One region of the Aliivibrio thorii genome, then DNA from elsewhere that is predicted to be linked to it. Evidence: predicted binding sites of a transcription regulator. Region 1 holds the regulator's gene; each other region holds the start of a gene.

Region 1 (4,521 bases):
TCGTTAACAGAACAATACATCGCGTTATTAGCGACAGAAAATGTTAATCTTGAGTTTACTGAAGATGGCATTACTCGTATTGCAGAATCAGCATTCCAAGTGAACGAAAGCACAGAAAACATTGGCGCACGTCGTCTACATACTGTAATGGAACGTCTAATGGAAGAGATCTCTTACGATGCATCTGAAAAAGACGGTGAAAGCCTAACTGTTGATGCAGCTTACGTTACCTCTCGCTTGGGTGATCTAGTCGCAGATGAAGATCTAAGTCGCTTTATTCTATAATGGACGACTAATACTCGTAATTATCAGTTCATTATTACGAGTTAAAAATAAAGCCTCATACATCAAAATGTATGAGGCTTTTCTTTGCAAAGAATTATTTAAGCAATAATTTCCCAAGAATGCGTCACCTCAATGCCTTCACCTAGCATTAAACACACCGAACAATATTTCTGTAATGAATCAGCGGTGACTTGCTCAACCACCTTAGGATTAAGGTTATCGCCACTCACTTCAAAGTGAATATTAATATGAGTAAACAGCTTCGGCGCAGTTTCACGACGCTCACTTGATAGCTTTGCAACACAACCAAGTACTTCTTGATTTGCGGATTTTAGACCATCAACAACATCAACAGAACTGCATCCACCAGCGGCCATTAACACTAATTCCATCGGGCTTGGGGCTTTTTCACCACCATTTCCATCCATTACCACAGAGTGACCTGATTGAGATTGACCTAAGAAAGTAAATCCATCAATCCATTTAACTTCAGCATTCATAAAAGCCTCTTTACTACATAAAAGGAAAACTCATGATCCATTTCACGAAACTGTGCCCTTGGTCGCACTATTCATACGATCAAAGTCAAGAAATCGGTTGCGAAACAGGGTATGATTTTATCAATTATCTCAACGAACATGCAGCCTTGTTCCGATAACCATATTGTATAGGCCAAACTGATATTTGGCTCAGTTATTTTAAAATGGACATCGCCTACTTGGCAAACGCAGAGGAAGTATAAAGTATGGTTCTAGGTAAACCTCAGACAGATCCAACATTAGAGTGGTTCTTATCTCATTGTCACATTCATAAGTACCCATCAAAAAGTACTTTGATTCACGCGGGTGAAAAAGCTGAGACTCTTTACTACATCGTAAAAGGTTCTGTTGCTGTACTTATCAAAGATGAAGAAGGAAAGGAAATGATCCTTTCTTACCTTAACCAAGGTGATTTCATCGGTGAACTTGGCTTGTTTGAAGAAGGTCAAGAACGTTCAGCATGGGTTCGTGCTAAAAGCCCTTGTGAAGTGGCTGAAATTTCATTTAAGAAATTCCGTCAGCTTATTCAAGTAAACCCAGATATTCTGATGCGTCTTTCTGCTCAAATGGCAACTCGTCTACAAATCACTAGCCAAAAAGTAGGTGATTTAGCATTCCTAGACGTTACAGGCCGTATCGCTCAGACTCTATTGAATCTAGCTAAACAACCAGATGCAATGACTCACCCAGATGGCATGCAAATTAAGATCACTCGTCAAGAGATCGGTCAAATTGTAGGTTGTTCACGTGAAACTGTTGGCCGCATCTTGAAGATGCTTGAAGAGCAAAACTTGATCTCAGCACACGGTAAAACAATTGTAGTTTACGGTACTCGTTAATTTAACGCTTATCTTAAACAAATAAAAACGCAGCTCTTGAGCTGCGTTTTTTTATGCCTAAATTTTAGAATTAACTGTCTGTGCTTTCAAAAATTTTATCAGCAGATGCAGCGACAAATCCTGTATATATCTTGCCATTAGGTAGCGAATAACGCTTAGCAAACTCATAAAATCCACCAGGGATGTCAAACTCACCCTCAGTAAAGCTCACTTTCACTTTATCGGCCATGGTTGATGACTGTTCTAAGTAAACCTCAGGAGAGCCTTTCACTTCACCACCCACTTCGTTCATTGCAAAACCAGCATCACGTAAGTGTTGGTTCACATCAACCACTTCAGCAAACGCTTCAAGCTGATTAACATAAACCGTAAAGTGATTTGCGCCATAGCCATGAGCAGCTAACCAAGAAGCGTACTCACTCTCTTTTGCTAAGATTTGATATTCCTCAAAACTTAACGCCCAAGGACGGCCCGCTGAAAGAAAATCGCTGGTCGCAAAATAATGCGCTGGCACCTGTTCAACCAAAGCATGAATAATGTTCTGAGTCTCAAGCGATAGCTCTTCAACTAAAATCTCACTAATAAAAACAAGTGGCACATTAGGATCTGGATGCTCAAAATGCTGTGCTTTGAGTTTTTTAGTCTCAAAATCATACGTCTCACACGCTTTATACCCTATTGCTAAAAATGGGGCGGCTAACGTTTGCAAGCCAACCTTAGGCAAATTAAACGTACGTAATGCAATGTGATCGTTAATCAATTCATCGCCATTAGATAATAACTGATGAACCCTTCCTGCCGATGGGGATAAACGAGCAATATAATCTTGCCATAATGACGAAAATAAAGACGTTACGTTATTCATGCCTATCACCTCTTATAAAGTTAAACCCGGAGACAGTTGAGCGGGAATTTCACAGGTATCGCCTTCCATTGAGGCCATTGGGTAGGCACAATAATCTGCCGCATAGTAAGCACTTGGTTTCATATTGCCTGATGCACCCGGACCACCAAATGGCGCGTCACCACTTGCTCCAGTTAATTGACGGTTACGATTTACAATACCTGCACGAATATGCTCTACAAAATATTCCCACTCATTGTCATTCGTTGAAACAAGGCCTGCCGATAAACCATAACGAGTGTCATTAGCAAGCTCTACCGCTTCTTCTAACGTTTCATAGCGTACTATTTGCAATAATGGGCCAAAGTATTCTTCATCCGGCAATTCAGCAACATTAGTGGCATCGATAATGCCCGGAGAAACAAAGGCGTGACCTAAGCTTTTCGCCTCAAGCAGTGATTCACCACCTAAAGCTTGTAAATTCTTCTGAGCATTTAAAATAAACTCTGCCGCAGCGACTGATATTTGCGGTCCCATGAATGGCGCATTATCAGCAAACGGTTGATCAACCACAATGTTTTTTGCGACTTCAACAAGACGCACAACTAACTCATCTCCAGCTTGGCCTTTTGGCACATACAGACGACGAGCACAAGTACAACGCTGACCAGCACTGATAAAAGCTGACTGAATAATGGTATAAACCGTCGCTTCTTGATCACCAAAGTCTTTTGAAATAACCATCGGATTATTGCCGCCCATTTCTAGGGCCAGCATTTTCCCTGTATCTCCTGCAAATTGGCGATGTAGGATATGTCCAGTATTCGCACTACCAGTAAATAACAAGCCATCAATCCCTTTAGCGCTAGCCAGTGCTTCACCCGTTTCACGAGCACCTTGCACTAAATTAATCACACCGTTAGGTAAACCAGCTTGCTGCCATAACTTCATGATCACTTCACTAGTCCATGGTGTTTGCTCTGAAGGTTTTAATACCACGGTATTACCCGCAAGTAAGGCAGGAACGATATGACCATTTGGTAGGTGTCCTGGGAAGTTATACGGTCCAAAGACAGCCATTACTCCTAGTGGGCGATGTCTTAGTACAATTTTATTCCCTGCTGCTTCACGCTCTTTATGTGGCGTTCTTTCATGGTAAGCACGAATGGAAATCGCGATTTTCCCCACCATAGCTCCCGCTTCGGTTTTTGTTTCCCAGAAAGGTTTACCCGTCTCTTTTGCAATAACTTCCGCAACTTTATCAGCATTCTCTTTTACCAATTCAGCAAAGCGCTCGATAACCGCTTGGCGCGCTTCAAAAGGCTGCTTTTTCCACTCAATAAAGGCATGACGTGCCGCACTAACGGCAGACTCAACCTGCTCTTTGGTTGCGCTGTCTCCTTCCCACACCACTTCACTGTTGTATGGGCTTACTGATTGTATGGTTTCACCTTGTCCTGAAACCCAATCCCCTGCAATCCAATGTGTCATATCCTTTATCCCCTATTGAGCTAATAAACGTACGTAATCATCGACTTCTACTTGCAATGCCGTTGCCGCTTCTTGCGTTAAATGAACGGTATCAGTCGCTTTATCATAAGCGGCGGTGGTTGCTGTTGCTCTGAAATTCTCAAACGATGTGTTTGCAATTAAATACTGCTGTGAGCTGTTATGCTCTGTGATGATCACTTTAGCTTTAAATGAATTTCGCACCGATTCAATGCTGCGTAAATCACATTCAACCGTTGGCCCTGCATCAAAAATATCGACATAACCTCGACAGCGGAAACCTTCATTTTCTAATAGTCTTAGAGCAGGTTTAGTGTTGTCATGCACCTTACCGATAACCGCCTGAGCCTCTTTACTTAATAAGCTAACGTAGATTGGTAGCTTAGGCATAAGATCAGCAATGAATCCTTTATATCCAATACCCGTTAGATAATCCGCTTCAGTAAAATCAATTGAGAAGAAGTGTTTTTGCAGCCATTTCCAAAATGGTGACTCCCCTTCTGCA
Region 2 (4,521 bases), 880 kb from region 1:
TATACTGAATTCATCACAATTTTTAGGTAACCTTAATGTTCCATATCGTTATTTTAGCGAGTATGGTGTTACTTTATTTTGTTGGTTGGTTTCGCTTCGGTACTCGAGAATTACGCAATGCAGCCAAGAGGTTTAGTGAAATAATTCCTGCCCCTCAAGAGCTAGTTATTGAATGGATTATGTATAATAAACAGATATTGGATATCAATGAGTTTCAACGTTTTATCATCCATTTAAATAGAGCAAGCACTGAAGATTTAAAAGCAGAGCTAGATAGTTTTTCACATTATCTTGAAATACACGCGCCAGAGTATGTAATCTCAAGAATTCATTCTTAATGGCTATCACTCACCAATTGAAAAAGGCTCATAGTAAATGACTATGAGCCTTTTTATTTTAACTTCAGAATAAAATTAGCTTCGAGACCCTAATTTTACTTTGCCTTTTGAATTAAACCACAATGCTTGTGACTTTTTCTTGCCAATCAATATTGGCAAATCATCATAAAATAAGAAGTTTTTCCACGTTTGCTTAAACGTACCCCATGAAGTTTCAATTACATTGTATTTTTCATAACAAAAGTAAACCGTAACATCATCAGCCCAATCAATGAACTCTAACACTTCTTCTGGTAATTCTTCGTTGTCGCTATCCCAGCGGTGCTGCCAATCAATTTCATTTTCCCATGAGCTTTTCTTCATAGGCCATTCTTTTGAACCAAAATGATCTGCAGTTGGACTGTTCGCACTAATAAAATCATTCCAAACTTGAGCTGACTTTGCTTGGGTAAATGGTTTAATTAATGATAATAATGCATCATCAACGGGCATTGATTGATGAGTAAAAATCCATTTGCGGTTGTATTCATCTAACGGTAAATAGCTCATAGTTCATTCTGTATTTAAGGCATGTATCCCTATTCTATCGTCTTTTATTATTAAGCCCAAATAAGAATATTTAATCGTGGGTTGATTTTTATCATTTAACCCCTCATTACATTAGTATTGAATAAGAAACTTATACTGATCGCACAAAATAGTCTTATTAGTCTTATTTATCATAACTATAATTATCTGGTTACACATGCCTTCTACTTCTATTTATGTGTAATCACCATTACAAGGATTACTGTATGATTACGCATGTTGGCATATTAGATCAAGACCCCGTTCGTCTCATTACTCCCCTTTTAGATTTATCTGTAAAAGGAGAACACATGGTTTTTATTGGTGATGAAACGCAAAAAGACATGTTCCATCGACTAGAGAGCATTCTTAAATACAAAGGGATCAGTTCTGATTTTTTTGAGATCCCAAACATCGTAGATACCCACATCATTAAAGAATCATTACAAGCACTTGCTGCTGAAATGAAAATTCACTTTAGTGATATAAAATTAAACGCCAGCTGTGGTCTTCGTCACCGTCTTCTTTCTGCCTATGAAGTCTTTCGCTCTTATCATTGGCCAATCTTTGTTGTCGAACCATTCAGTGATAAATTATGCTGGCTTTACCCTGATGGTCGCAAACAAAAACACGTAGCTGATAATATCCGTTTAAGTGATTACCTTGCTATCTTTGGCGCACGCTGTGAGTTTTCTGAATCTGAACTTCCAGAGAGCATTGATAAACGTCTGCGTGAGCTTTGCCAACGCTGGGCAAGTAATGCACTAGAATTAGGCCCAGGTCTTGCTACATTAAACTACTTAGCAACGACTTGTCGTAAAGAACAACGCCTTGATGTTGAGGTGACAGAGAAGCAGCAGAGTTATAAAGAACTTAATATGCTACTGACTGATCTTGTTGAAACGGGTTTAGCTACCTATGAAAACGGCACCTTAACGTTTGATTGCGAAGAAGCACGACGTTTAGCTAACGGTGAATGGTTAGAGATCTTAGTTCATAATACCGTGGTCGATATTCAACAATATTTACCTACGCTTCAAGATCATTCATTGAACGTACAAGTTCACCGTGAAATTGGCGATAAAGATGTTCGTAATGAGCTTGATGTGGTTAGTATTGTGAATAACAAGCTACATATCATTGAATGCAAAACAAAAGGCATGCGTGATGATGGTGATGACACTCTCTATAAATTAGAGTCGTTACGTGACCTTCTAGGTGGCTTACAAGCACGAGCTATGTTGGTGAGCTTCCGCCCTCTACGTAATAACGACATTATCCGAGCGCAAGATTTAGGCTTAGCGATTATTGGTCCAGATGAGTTAGGCGATCTTAAAAAGCATCTTCTCAATTGGTTCTTAGCCGCTGGTGGTCATTAATCATCACCAAAATTATAAATAAACAATAAAAAGGCCATTAATTTGGCCTTTTATTAGCTGCTTCAAACAAAAAATGGCGCTGATTCATTACGAACCAGCGCCATTTTTATATCTATTTATTATCTTCTTTTATAGAAGATTACGAGCAGCTTCAATAACAACTTTAATTGAACGTGCTTCTGTCTCTTTTAGTGTTGCGTGATCTGGTATCTCTTTTTGTGTACGGTTAATGATTACACCCGCAACGCAACCCGCACGTAAACCAGAGCTTGCACACATTGTTAATAATGTTGCTGATTCCATTTCAAAGTTAAGTACGCCCATGTCTTGCCATTCTTGCATAGAACCTTGGAAACGCTTAACAACACGACCTGAGAACGTATCGTAACGCTCTTGACCTGGGTAGAAAGTATCACTTGATGCTGTCACACCGGTGTGAACAGCTGCACCTTGATCAACAACCGCTTTACGCATTGCTGTTGCAACATCAAAGTCAGCAACTGCAGGGAATTCCATTGGAGCAAAGTGAAGACTTGCGCCATCTAAACGAACAGAACCAGTAGTCACAATCATGTCACCTACATTTACATGCGGTTGAATTGCGCCTGTTGTACCTACACGTAGGAAAGTACGAACACCCAATTGCGCTAGCTCTTCAACAGCAATTGAAGTCGATGGACCACCAATACCCGTTGAACATACTACAATTTTCTTGCCATCTAGCTCAGCTAGGTACACTGTGTATTCACGGTGGCTTGCTAGAAATTTAGGGTTTTCCATTTGCTCTGCGATTTTTTGAACACGCGCTGGGTCACCAGGAATGATCGCCATTTCTGCACCTTGAAGATCTGCCTGTGTTACGCCTAAATGGAATACTGCTGCTGTCATGGTTAGCTCCTTGCGATTGTAGGGTCGCGTTAATTTAATTAGTTATAATTGATTCGATGAAGTTACTTTACCCAAACACCCCTTGCATTAGTGTGATTAAGATCCCGAAAGGAATGTTGATAACATACACTCTTGCAAGGAAAACCGATTGGCATCACAGAAAAATGAAAAGGCGTTCAATATCTGAACACCTTTTTTAGACTCTACTCACTTATTTATCGCCCGAATTATCCTATTTCTCTTTAAAGCGTAACAAACGAAGTGCATTCAAAGTCACAAGAGCTGTTGCACCGCTATCTGCTAATACTGCAACCCATAAGCCCGTAATACCAAATAAACTAGTGACTAAGAATACCGCTTTTAAACCAAGCGCTAAGGTAATGTTCTGGCGAATATTACTTAGTGTTGCTTTTGATAACGCAACCATTGGTGCTAACTCTTCTAAACGGTTATGAGTTAATGCTGCATCTGCTGTTTCAAGAGCAACATCTGTCCCTCCCCCCATAGCGATACCAATAGAAGCTGTCTTCATTGCTGGCGCATCATTAATACCATCACCAATCATTGCCGTTTTAGACTGTGCTGTTAATTGCTCAACATATTTCACTTTGTCTGAAGGCAGTAATCCTGCCTTGTAGTCAATATTTAACTCTGTTGCAATTGCTTTGGCTGCTCGCTCATTATCACCTGTCAGCATGATTGGTTTGATACCTAATTTAACTAGTTTCTCAACGGCTATTTTCGCATCTGGACGAAGTTCATCACGCCATGCAAGTAACCCTGATATCTGCTCATTAATTAGTACCAGTACCACCGTTTTTCCTTGTTGTTCTAAGAATGCAACTTGGCTTTCAATTTCAGGAACAACTTCACCGTCAAACTGCTGAGGTGCATAAAGTGCGATTTGTTTTTCATCAACAAATCCTTTGATCCCTTTACCTACAACTGTTTCACGATCACTCGCTTCAATTACTGTTAAGCCTTGTTCTTGCGCCTTGATAACAACGGCTCTTGCCAGTGGGTGCGATGATCCCATTTCAACCGCGGCTGATTGAAAAAGAATACTCTCTTCTGTTTCTGCTTCCAGCAAAACACGAATATCAGTTAACACCGGTTTACCTTGCGTTAAGGTCCCCGTCTTATCAAAAGCAATATTTTGGATATGACCTAACTCTTCTAATGCTGCGCCACCTTTAATTAAGGCTCCACGTTTTGCTGCAGTCGCAAGACCTGAAGTAATCGCTGCTGGTGTTGATATCACTAATGCACAAGGACAAGCGATTAATAGCATCGCTAAACCACGGTAAATCCAAGTATCCCACGATTGACCAAACATCAATGGTGGAATA
Region 3 (4,521 bases), 860 kb from region 1:
TTAGAGGTAAGGCTTATATGAGTACTCAGTTTCGTATGGATTCTGTTCCCGGTTCATTAGTGGTTGTTGGCGGAAGTTATGAACCTTGGTTAGCAGTATTAGAACAGGTAGGTTGGCGTTGTCATCGTTGTTATGATCTTCGAGCAGCACAAACACTGTTTGACGAAATTGGCCCATGCATTGGTATTGTAGACTTAAGCCAAGACGATTTTAGTCTTAATGGTATTGCGACGTTGGTTAATAACAACAAACAAGTTCGCTGGATGGCATTTATTCGTGAATCACAATTGAGCTCAGATACTATTTGCCAATTCATAGTAAACTTCTGTATCGATTTTTTCACCGCCCCAATTCCTGATGCGCAATTGCTAAGTACTATTGGTCACCAGTTAGGTATGTTAAAGCTAGAGCGTAAAGTTTGGCCTAATATGGGTAAGAAGTCAGACTTAGGTATTCTAGGTGAAGCGCCAGCAGTGAAACGTCTACGAGATCAAATTCGTCGAGTTGCACCAACTGATGTCTCTATTTTAATTTCAGGAGAAAGCGGTGTAGGTAAAGATGCGGTAGCTAGAGCCGTTCATGATTCATCTGGTCGTAACAAAGGCCCATTTGTTTCACTGAATTGTGGTTCATTATCTGAATCTAAAATAGAGCAAGAATTATTTGGCCTTCATCTTTCAGAGTACAAAGAGTCAAAACTATTTCAAGCGAATGGCGGTACATTATTCTTAAATGATATTAATGATTTACCAGTCAGCCAACAGCAACATTTATTACGTTTCTTACAAGAAGGTAATATTGAAACGTCTGAAGGTTTTATCGATATTGATGTGCGAGTGATTGTTGCAAGTCATATTGATCTTGAGAAAGGGATAGAAGAAGGTTGTTTTAAAGAAGAGCTTTATTACCGCCTGAATGTACTGCGTATCCATGTGCCTTCTTTAAAAGAGAGAAGTTCAGATATTGCGATTCTTGCGGAGCACTTCCTTCAACGCTATGCAAAAGAATACAATACTCAAGCACGTACTTTTTCTGAAGATTCTATGCAAACCATGCTGCATTATCCGTGGCCTGGGAATGTTCGTGAATTAGTTAATCAAGTAAAACGAGCGGTACTTCTTGCTGATAGTATGACGATTGATCTTGAGCATTTAGATCTTCCTCAGCGTAATGATACAAAACGTAGCTTACGAGTGATTCGAGAAAACTCAGAGCGAGACGCTTTATTGATGGTTTTAGAGTCTCATGATGGTCAGGTTTCTTCTGCTGCGAAAGAGCTTGGTGTATCTCGAGCAACAATGTACCGCTTATTGAATAAACATAATTTAATCTCTGAACCAAGAAGTTATAGCTAAGTTAGAGCGACGGCTTATATAGAAGGTAAATCAACAGAGTAATAAAATGGCTTATCTCATTGAGATAGGCCTTTTTTTAATTAAAAAATGAAGTGAGGATAGCGTGAGTAAAATGGGTTTTCAGATAGAAACCTCTTGGCAATGTTTTGATTGGCTGACCATTTTCACCATAAGCTTCAGTAAGTGCTCTGCTGTTTGCTGCTTTAGGTCTGAGTTGTAAAACTTCCCCATGCTTTGCTGTAATTGATTCAACCTTACCCAAAACGATCAAATCCATTAATTCTTCCCAATCTTGTTTGAGCTGTTTTTCTTCTTTAGTTGAAGGCTGCCATAATACGGGGTAGCCAACGCGTCGATCTCCTACAGGGATCTCTCTTTCTCCCTCTACAGGGATCCATAAAACGTGCGCCAGTTTATGGCGTACATGTGATTCTTCCCAACGTAAGCTATGAATCCCAGTTAATGGGGCTACTGAGACAAAAGTTGTTTCGAGTGGCTTACCGGTATAACTGATCGGAATTGTTTTTAATTCAATACCAAGATCAATGAAGTCAGGGAGAGGTTTACTGCCAGCTGAGGCACCTAAATGCAGTTCTAATAATTGACCAACCCAACCTTTATCACGCTTTAAGTTTTCAGGCACAGGAGCACCAACTTGCTCGGCAAGCTCTGATAGCGTGTAGCCTGCAATACTTTCAGCTCTTATTAATAACTCATTAATAGTAGTAGGTGGTTGTTTCATAGCGACTCGTTGATGATGGTTTAGAGGGTAGATTATCATATTATTTTATAGTTTTAGTGCTCTTAATTGGATCTAATTAAGTTATCCACATTGGCGATGTTTTTTTAAGCGATATCTATTTGTCTGGATCCATGTACAGTATTATATTTATGAATAAGTTATTGACTTTCAGGTGTATAGCACATTAGAGGGGGGCACTTTGTGGGTAACCATTAGATTGGATGATCTTTAACCGATCTGTGTTTATATTAATCTACCGATTTTAATTTAAAAGATCATGTAAAAGATCTTTTATTTAACTTACTGTTTAATATGTACTTTATTGTTCTTTTGTTTTCCACTACTTTCTATTGATACATTGATTTTTATCATGCTATTTGATTTGTTTTTATCTTCTTCACAAAGTTATACACAGAAAAGGTGAATAAATGTGGGTCAGCTCTCATTGTTATGTTGATAAGTCGTTAATCGATTAAAAGTTATTCAAGGAAAGCGCTTATTTTAGTAAAACGTGACAAGAAAGCGTGATCCTGTTTGCTCAAAGAGGCGAACTGTGAAAAAATCAAAGGAATATAAGTTTATGATGAGGTCATCCAGTGATAGATGGCGATGGTTTCCGCCCGAACGTCGGGATAGTGATATGCAATAGCCATGGTCAAGTATTCTGGGCGAAACGATACGGGCAACATTCTTGGCAGTTTCCACAAGGTGGCATTGACGATGGCGAGACGCCAGAACAAGCAATGTACCGTGAATTGTACGAAGAAGTTGGCCTGACTAAAAATGACGTACGTATTTTAGCAAGCAGCCGTCATTGGTTGCGATATAAACTACCGAAACGTTTAGTTAGATGGGACTCAAAACCTGTCTGTATTGGACAAAAACAGAAATGGTTTTTGTTACGCTTGGAATGTGACGAATCCAAGGTGAATATGCAAAGAGATCGCTCGCCGGAATTTGATGGCTGGCGATGGGTAAGTTATTGGTACCCTGTAAGACAAGTTGTTTCATTTAAACGTGACGTTTATCGCCGAGCACTAAAAGAGTTCGCGGTGATTGCTATGCCGTTTAAGGAACGAAAATTTAAAAGGAAAGGTAAAAAAGGGTAAGCTGTCTATACCTTATCACCTTAAGGATTATTTAGTATGCTTACTCAACTCAGGGATATAGTTGATCACGTCGCTAAAGCAGAGTCATTGGATGATGCTTTAGCGCTACTGGTGCAAAATACTCGGCACTCTATGAGAACAGAGTGTTGCTCAGTTTATTTGATGAGTAATGACAATCTTCGACTAGAATTGATGGCTACTGAGGGCTTAAAAGCAAAGCCTAATACGGTGTCATTGGGTATTGATGAAGGACTTGTTGGTCTTGTCGCTCGTAGCTGTGAGCCTCTAAACCTCGCCAATGCATCGGTACATCCTTCATATAAATACATCCCAAGTATTGCCGAATATAAATTTAATTCATTTCTCGCTACGCCAATCATATATCGTCGTCAAAACTTAGGTGTATTGGTTGTCCAGCAAAAAGAAAAGCGTCAGTTTACCGAAGTTGAAGAATCCTTTTTAGTGACTCTATCTGCTCAGCTTGCGGTTGTTTTAGCTCATGCAAAAGCTCATGAAAGTTGGTCTACTCAACTGCAAGCCTCTTCCACACAACAAAAGCAGTTCAAAGGTATTTCTGCGTCTAATGGCGTTGGAATCGCACCGCTGTGGTTTGATGATGCTCAACCGAAGATAGAAGCTATTTTACCTAGTTCATGTCTTGATATTGAATTGGAAAAAGATCGTCTTGGTACTGCTGTTGAACTTGCATTGAAAGACTTTCGACGTGCAAAGAAACGGTTTGAACAAGAGCTTAATACCGAAACGTTAGCCATTTTTGATTTATTCAGTCATTTATTGAATGATCCTATGTTAAAGGCTGATCTTAAAAAACAGATTAACCAAGGTGATTCTGCTGAATGGGCACTACGTCAAGTTATAGAGTCTTATGCTGGGCGCTTTGAACGAATGAGTGATTCTTATTTGAGTGAACGAGCAAACGATGTTCGAGAGCTTGGGCAACGATTACTTTATTTTCTTAATTATGAAGATAAGCTAGATATTGATCTGTCACATCCTGTGATTCTGGTAACAACTCAACTGACAGCATCAATGCTTGCCAGTATACCTAAAGATAAATTAAAAGCGGTGATCTCCTTAGAAGGGGCGGCAAACTCGCATGCTGCTATTTTGTCTAAAGCGCTTGGGATACCTGCAATAATGGGGGTTGAGTTTAACCCTGCTCATTATCATAAATCATTAGCCATTGTTGATGGGTATAGTGGCTCACTTTATATCAAGCCAACGGAAGCTTTAATTCAAGAATATACTGATCTTCAAAATGAAGAGCTTGAATTATCAAAGCTGATTACGCTTG
Region 4 (4,521 bases), 260 kb from region 1:
CGTGCAGATTGCATCGTCGTCTTAAGCAACTAAAGTACAAACCGCCATTTAAGTCCATAAAAATGGACTCATGGCGAAACAGTGCGAGTCCGTTAGCAAGCTATGCGATGCCTAATCAGTGGTTCAAAAATCTAGGCTTGTATTCAATAGACGAAGTTAAAACAGGTGTACTCGCTTCTTTTTATTAAGAAATAGTAAATTGCAGGAGCCGTATACGAGGTCCGTACGTACGGTTCTGTGAGAGGGATGAGGCAAAAGCCTCACCCTACTCGATGTTTTTAAATCGAAGGGATAGATATGGCCGCTCAAAATAACATTGAACAGTTACTCTCAATAATGGCTCAATTAAGAGATAAAGAATCAGGTTGTCCGTGGGATAGAAAGCAGACGTTTGATTCTATTATCCCCCATACAATAGAAGAGACTTATGAAGTGGTAGATGCGATTCATAAGAAGGACTGGAGCAATTTAAAAGAAGAGTTAGGGGATTTACTATTCCAAGTCATTTTCTATGCGCAAATGGCGAAAGAAGAGGGGTTATTCGATTTTAATGATGTAGTAGAGACACTAACTGAAAAGTTGGTTCGTCGCCATCCACACGTCTTTGGAGACGAAGTGTTCTCATCAGAAGAGGAGATAACAGCGAATTGGGATAAAGTGAAGCAACAAGAGCGCTTAGAAAAAGAAGCGTTAAATAACATATCCCAAGAGCAAGGGAGCATATTAGATTCAGTGCCTACCGCTTTACCGGGGTTATTACGAGCAAATAAAATCCAGAAGCAGTGTGCTAAAGTTGGTTTTGATTGGGATGAACTAAAACCGGTTGCTGATAAAGTAAATGAAGAGGTTGCAGAGGTATTAGAGGAAGCTTTAAAAATACCAAGAGATGAAGATAAATTAGAAGAAGAGTTAGGCGATTTACTTTTTGCGACAGTAAATTTTTCTCGTCATTTAGGAAAAAATCCAGAGCAAGCTTTATGTAAAGCAAATGATAAATTTGAACGCCGTTTTCGTCAAATTGAAGCAAACGTCGCCAAAAAGAATAAAAAAATAGAGCAATGTGATTTAAATGAATTAGACTCTGAATGGGAAAATGTGAAGCGAAGCGAGCGGAATTGATTTGGAGCAAAAAATAAATCAATTAACTGTGATACTTTTCACGTTGTGGCGATAAAGCGGTTCTGGTATATTCACTTCCCGTCCAGATGAAATCCATTTTTATTCCTCATTACACCAATTTCAGGTAACGTATGACGACGAATTACATTTTTGTAACTGGCGGGGTTGTATCCTCACTAGGTAAAGGTATTGCAGCAGCATCATTAGCAGCTATTCTTGAAGCTCGTGGCTTAAAAGTCACTATGATGAAGCTTGACCCATACATCAACGTTGATCCAGGCACAATGAGCCCAACTCAACACGGTGAAGTATTCGTCACGGAAGACGGCGCAGAAACAGATCTAGACTTAGGTCACTACGAGCGCTTCATCCGCACCAAAATGACTAAGCGTAACAATTTTACCGCTGGTCGTGTATACGCAGATGTTCTACGTAAAGAACGTCGCGGTGACTACTTAGGTGCAACAATCCAAGTTATCCCTCATATTACTAATGCGATTAAAGAACGTGTTATTTCTGGCGCTGAAGGCCACGATATCGCAATCGTAGAAGTTGGTGGTACCGTTGGTGATATCGAATCTCTACCGTTCATGGAAGCGATTCGTCAGCTAGCAGTAGAGTTAGGCCGTGAGCGTGCTATGTTTATGCACTTAACACTGGTTCCTTACTTAGGCGCTGCAGGCGAGCTTAAAACTAAGCCAACTCAACACTCAGTAAAAGAACTACTATCTATCGGTATCCAACCAGATATCCTAGTTTGTCGTTCTGATCGTGTTATCCCAGCGAACGAACGTAAGAAAATTGCTCTTTTCTGTAATGTTCAAGAAAAAGCAGTTATCTCAATGAAAGACGTAGATTCAATCTACAAAATCCCACAACTTATCAAAGCACAAGGTACTGATGATCTAGTATGTCAACGCTTTGGTATTACAGCTCCTGAAGCTGATCTTTCTGAGTGGGAACAAGTAATTTATGAAGAAGCGAACCCAACTGGTGAAGTTACTATCGGTATGGTTGGCAAATACATTGAATTACCAGACGCTTACAAGTCAGTAAACGAAGCATTAAAACATGCGGGCTTGAAAAACCGTCTAAACGTCACTATTAAATATGTAGATTCACAAGATGTAGAATCTAAAGGTACTGAAATCCTAGAAGGTCTAGACGCAATTCTAGTTCCTGGTGGTTTCGGTGACCGCGGTGTTGAAGGCAAGATCCTTGCTGCTCAATACGCTCGTGAAAATGAAGTACCATATTTAGGAATCTGTCTGGGTATGCAAGTTGCGTTAATTGAATATGCGCGTAACGTTGCTAATATGGAAGGGGCTCACTCTTCTGAATTCTCTAAAGACACGAAGTTCCCTGTAGTTGGTTTAATCACTGAGTGGATTGATGGCGACGGCAACGTTGAAGAGCGTACTGAGAAATCAGATCTAGGCGGTACAATGCGTCTTGGTTCTCAACTATGTCACCTTGCTAAAGGTTCAAAAGCTCGTGAGCTTTACGGTAACGGAACTGTTGAAGAGCGTCACCGTCACCGTTATGAAGTAAATAATAATTTACTTCCTCAGCTTGAAAAAGCCGGTCTTAAGATTTCTGGCCTATCAGCTGATAAGAAGCTGGTGGAAATTATTGAAATCCCTAACCACCCATGGTTTGTGGCTGCTCAATTCCACCCAGAATTCACATCAACACCTCGTGATGGTCACCCATTATTTGAAGGTTTTGTTAAAGCTGCGGGCGTAAATGCACGCGGTGAGTTCGAAAAGTAATAGGATATTACGGATAGCTGCTCAATGTTGTAGCAGCTATTTTTAGCTTTTAAATTAAAGATAAAGTAGAGGAAACACAATGTCTAAGATCGTTAAAGTTCTAGGTCGTGAAATCATCGATTCTCGTGGTAACCCAACAGTTGAAGCTGAAGTTCACCTAGAAAGTGGTTTTGTAGGTATGGCTGCTGCTCCATCTGGCGCATCTACAGGTTCTCGTGAAGCTCTTGAGCTACGTGATGGCGACAAATCTCGTTTCCTAGGTAAAGGTGTTCTTAAAGCTATCGCAGCTGTAAATGGTCCAATCGCAGAAGCTCTAATCGGCAAAGACGCGAAAAACCAAGCTGAAATCGACCAAATCATGATCGATTTAGATGGTACAGACAACAAAGCAAACTTCGGTGCTAACGCAATCCTTGCTGTTTCTCTAGCGAATGCTAAAGCAGCTGCAGCAGCTAAGTCTATGCCTCTTTACGCTCACATTGCTGACCTAAACGGCACTCCAGGCGTATTCTCTATGCCTCTACCAATGATGAACATCATCAACGGTGGTGAGCACGCTGATAACAACGTTGACATCCAAGAGTTCATGATCCAACCAGTTGGCGCTAAAACTCTTAAAGAAGCTCTACGTATCGGTGCTGAAGTATTCCACAACCTAGCTAAAGTTCTTAAGTCTAAAGGCTACAGCACTGCAGTTGGTGATGAAGGTGGTTTCGCTCCTAACCTTAAATCTAACGCTGAAGCTCTAGAAGTTATCGCAGAAGCTGTTGCAGCTGCTGGTTACGAGCTAGGTAAAGACGTTACTCTTGCTATGGACTGTGCTGCTTCTGAGTTCTTCAACAAAGAAGACGGCATCTACGACCTTAAAGGCGAAGGTAAGAAATTTACTGCTGAAGAGTTCAACCACTACCTAGCTGGTCTTGTTGAGCAATTCCCAATCGTATCTATCGAAGATGGTCTTGACGAGTCTGATTGGACTGGTTTCAAACACCAAACTGAACTTCTAGGCGACAAAATCCAACTAGTTGGTGACGATCTATTCGTTACAAACACTAAGATTCTTGCTCGTGGTATCGAAGAAGGCATCACTAACTCAATCCTTATCAAGTTCAACCAAATCGGTTCACTTACAGAGACTCTAGCAGCAATCAAGATGGCTAAAGATGCTGGTTTCACAGCAGTTATCTCTCACCGTTCTGGCGAAACTGAAGATGCAACAATTGCTGATCTAGCAGTTGGTACAGCTGCAGGTCAAATCAAAACTGGTTCTATGAGCCGTTCTGACCGTGTTGCTAAGTACAACCAACTAATCCGTATCGAAGAAGCTCTAGGTGAACTAGCGCCATTCAACGGTCTTAAAGAAGTTAAAGGTCAATAATCTCAATTTTTGAGAGTATGACTTGATTCTTTAATCGTTCGATTAGAATTTAGATATAAAAACCGTCTCATTTGAGGCGGTTTTTTTTATTTCAGTAAGACAGCTAGTGAAGTTCTAATGATGGATTGATATAGTTAGCTTTCTTTTATCATTTCTTATTTTCGGAGCTATTATGCGTACATTTGCCATTTTCTTACTGATTGCTTTAGGGTGGTTGCAATACACCTTATGGTTTGGAAAAAATGGAATGTC

Evidence for each region. Region 1 encodes CRP, which controls carbon source genes, mostly activating them, when cyclic AMP is high. Its sites were predicted from a motif close to TGTGANNNNNNTCACA; they were not measured.
Region 2: a site for CRP is predicted at 3,264-3,279, ahead of udp (uridine phosphorylase). Genes of this name have one in related genera too.
Region 3: a site for CRP is predicted at 2,527-2,542, ahead of rppH (RNA pyrophosphohydrolase). Genes of this name have one in related genera too.
Region 4: a site for CRP is predicted at 1,147-1,162, ahead of pyrG (CTP synthase). Genes of this name have one in related genera too.

The regions. Positions count from the first base shown of each region.
Region 1 is NZ_CM170654.1:307,214-311,734, reverse strand. Features, by position in the region: gene hslU (ATP-dependent protease ATPase subunit HslU) at 1-285, shown strand, start outside; gene AC2IP4_RS01460 (OsmC family protein) at 384-785, opposite strand; gene crp (cAMP-activated global transcriptional regulator CRP) at 1,031-1,663, shown strand; gene AC2IP4_RS01450 (DUF1338 domain-containing protein) at 1,734-2,528, opposite strand; gene astD (succinylglutamate-semialdehyde dehydrogenase) at 2,541-3,998, opposite strand; gene astA (arginine N-succinyltransferase) at 4,011-4,521, opposite strand, start outside.
Region 2 is NZ_CM170654.1:1,190,446-1,194,966, reverse strand. Features, by position in the region: gene AC2IP4_RS05455 (hypothetical protein) at 36-338, shown strand; gene AC2IP4_RS05450 (DUF2947 domain-containing protein) at 414-887, opposite strand; gene AC2IP4_RS05445 (DUF1887 family protein) at 1,133-2,284, shown strand; gene udp (uridine phosphorylase) at 2,414-3,172, opposite strand; gene AC2IP4_RS05435 (zinc/cadmium/mercury/lead-transporting ATPase) at 3,405-4,521, opposite strand, start outside.
Region 3 is NZ_CM170654.1:2,513,152-2,517,672, reverse strand. Features, by position in the region: gene AC2IP4_RS11445 (VpsR-related response regulator) at 18-1,355, shown strand; gene mutH (DNA mismatch repair endonuclease MutH) at 1,432-2,097, opposite strand; gene rppH (RNA pyrophosphohydrolase) at 2,694-3,206, shown strand; gene ptsP (phosphoenolpyruvate--protein phosphotransferase) at 3,243-4,521, shown strand, end outside.
Region 4 is NZ_CM170654.1:564,967-569,487, forward strand. Features, by position in the region: gene ltrA (group II intron reverse transcriptase/maturase) at 1-188, shown strand, start outside; gene mazG (nucleoside triphosphate pyrophosphohydrolase) at 298-1,119, shown strand; gene pyrG (CTP synthase) at 1,251-2,891, shown strand; gene eno (phosphopyruvate hydratase) at 2,971-4,269, shown strand; gene ftsB (cell division protein FtsB) at 4,442-4,521, shown strand, end outside.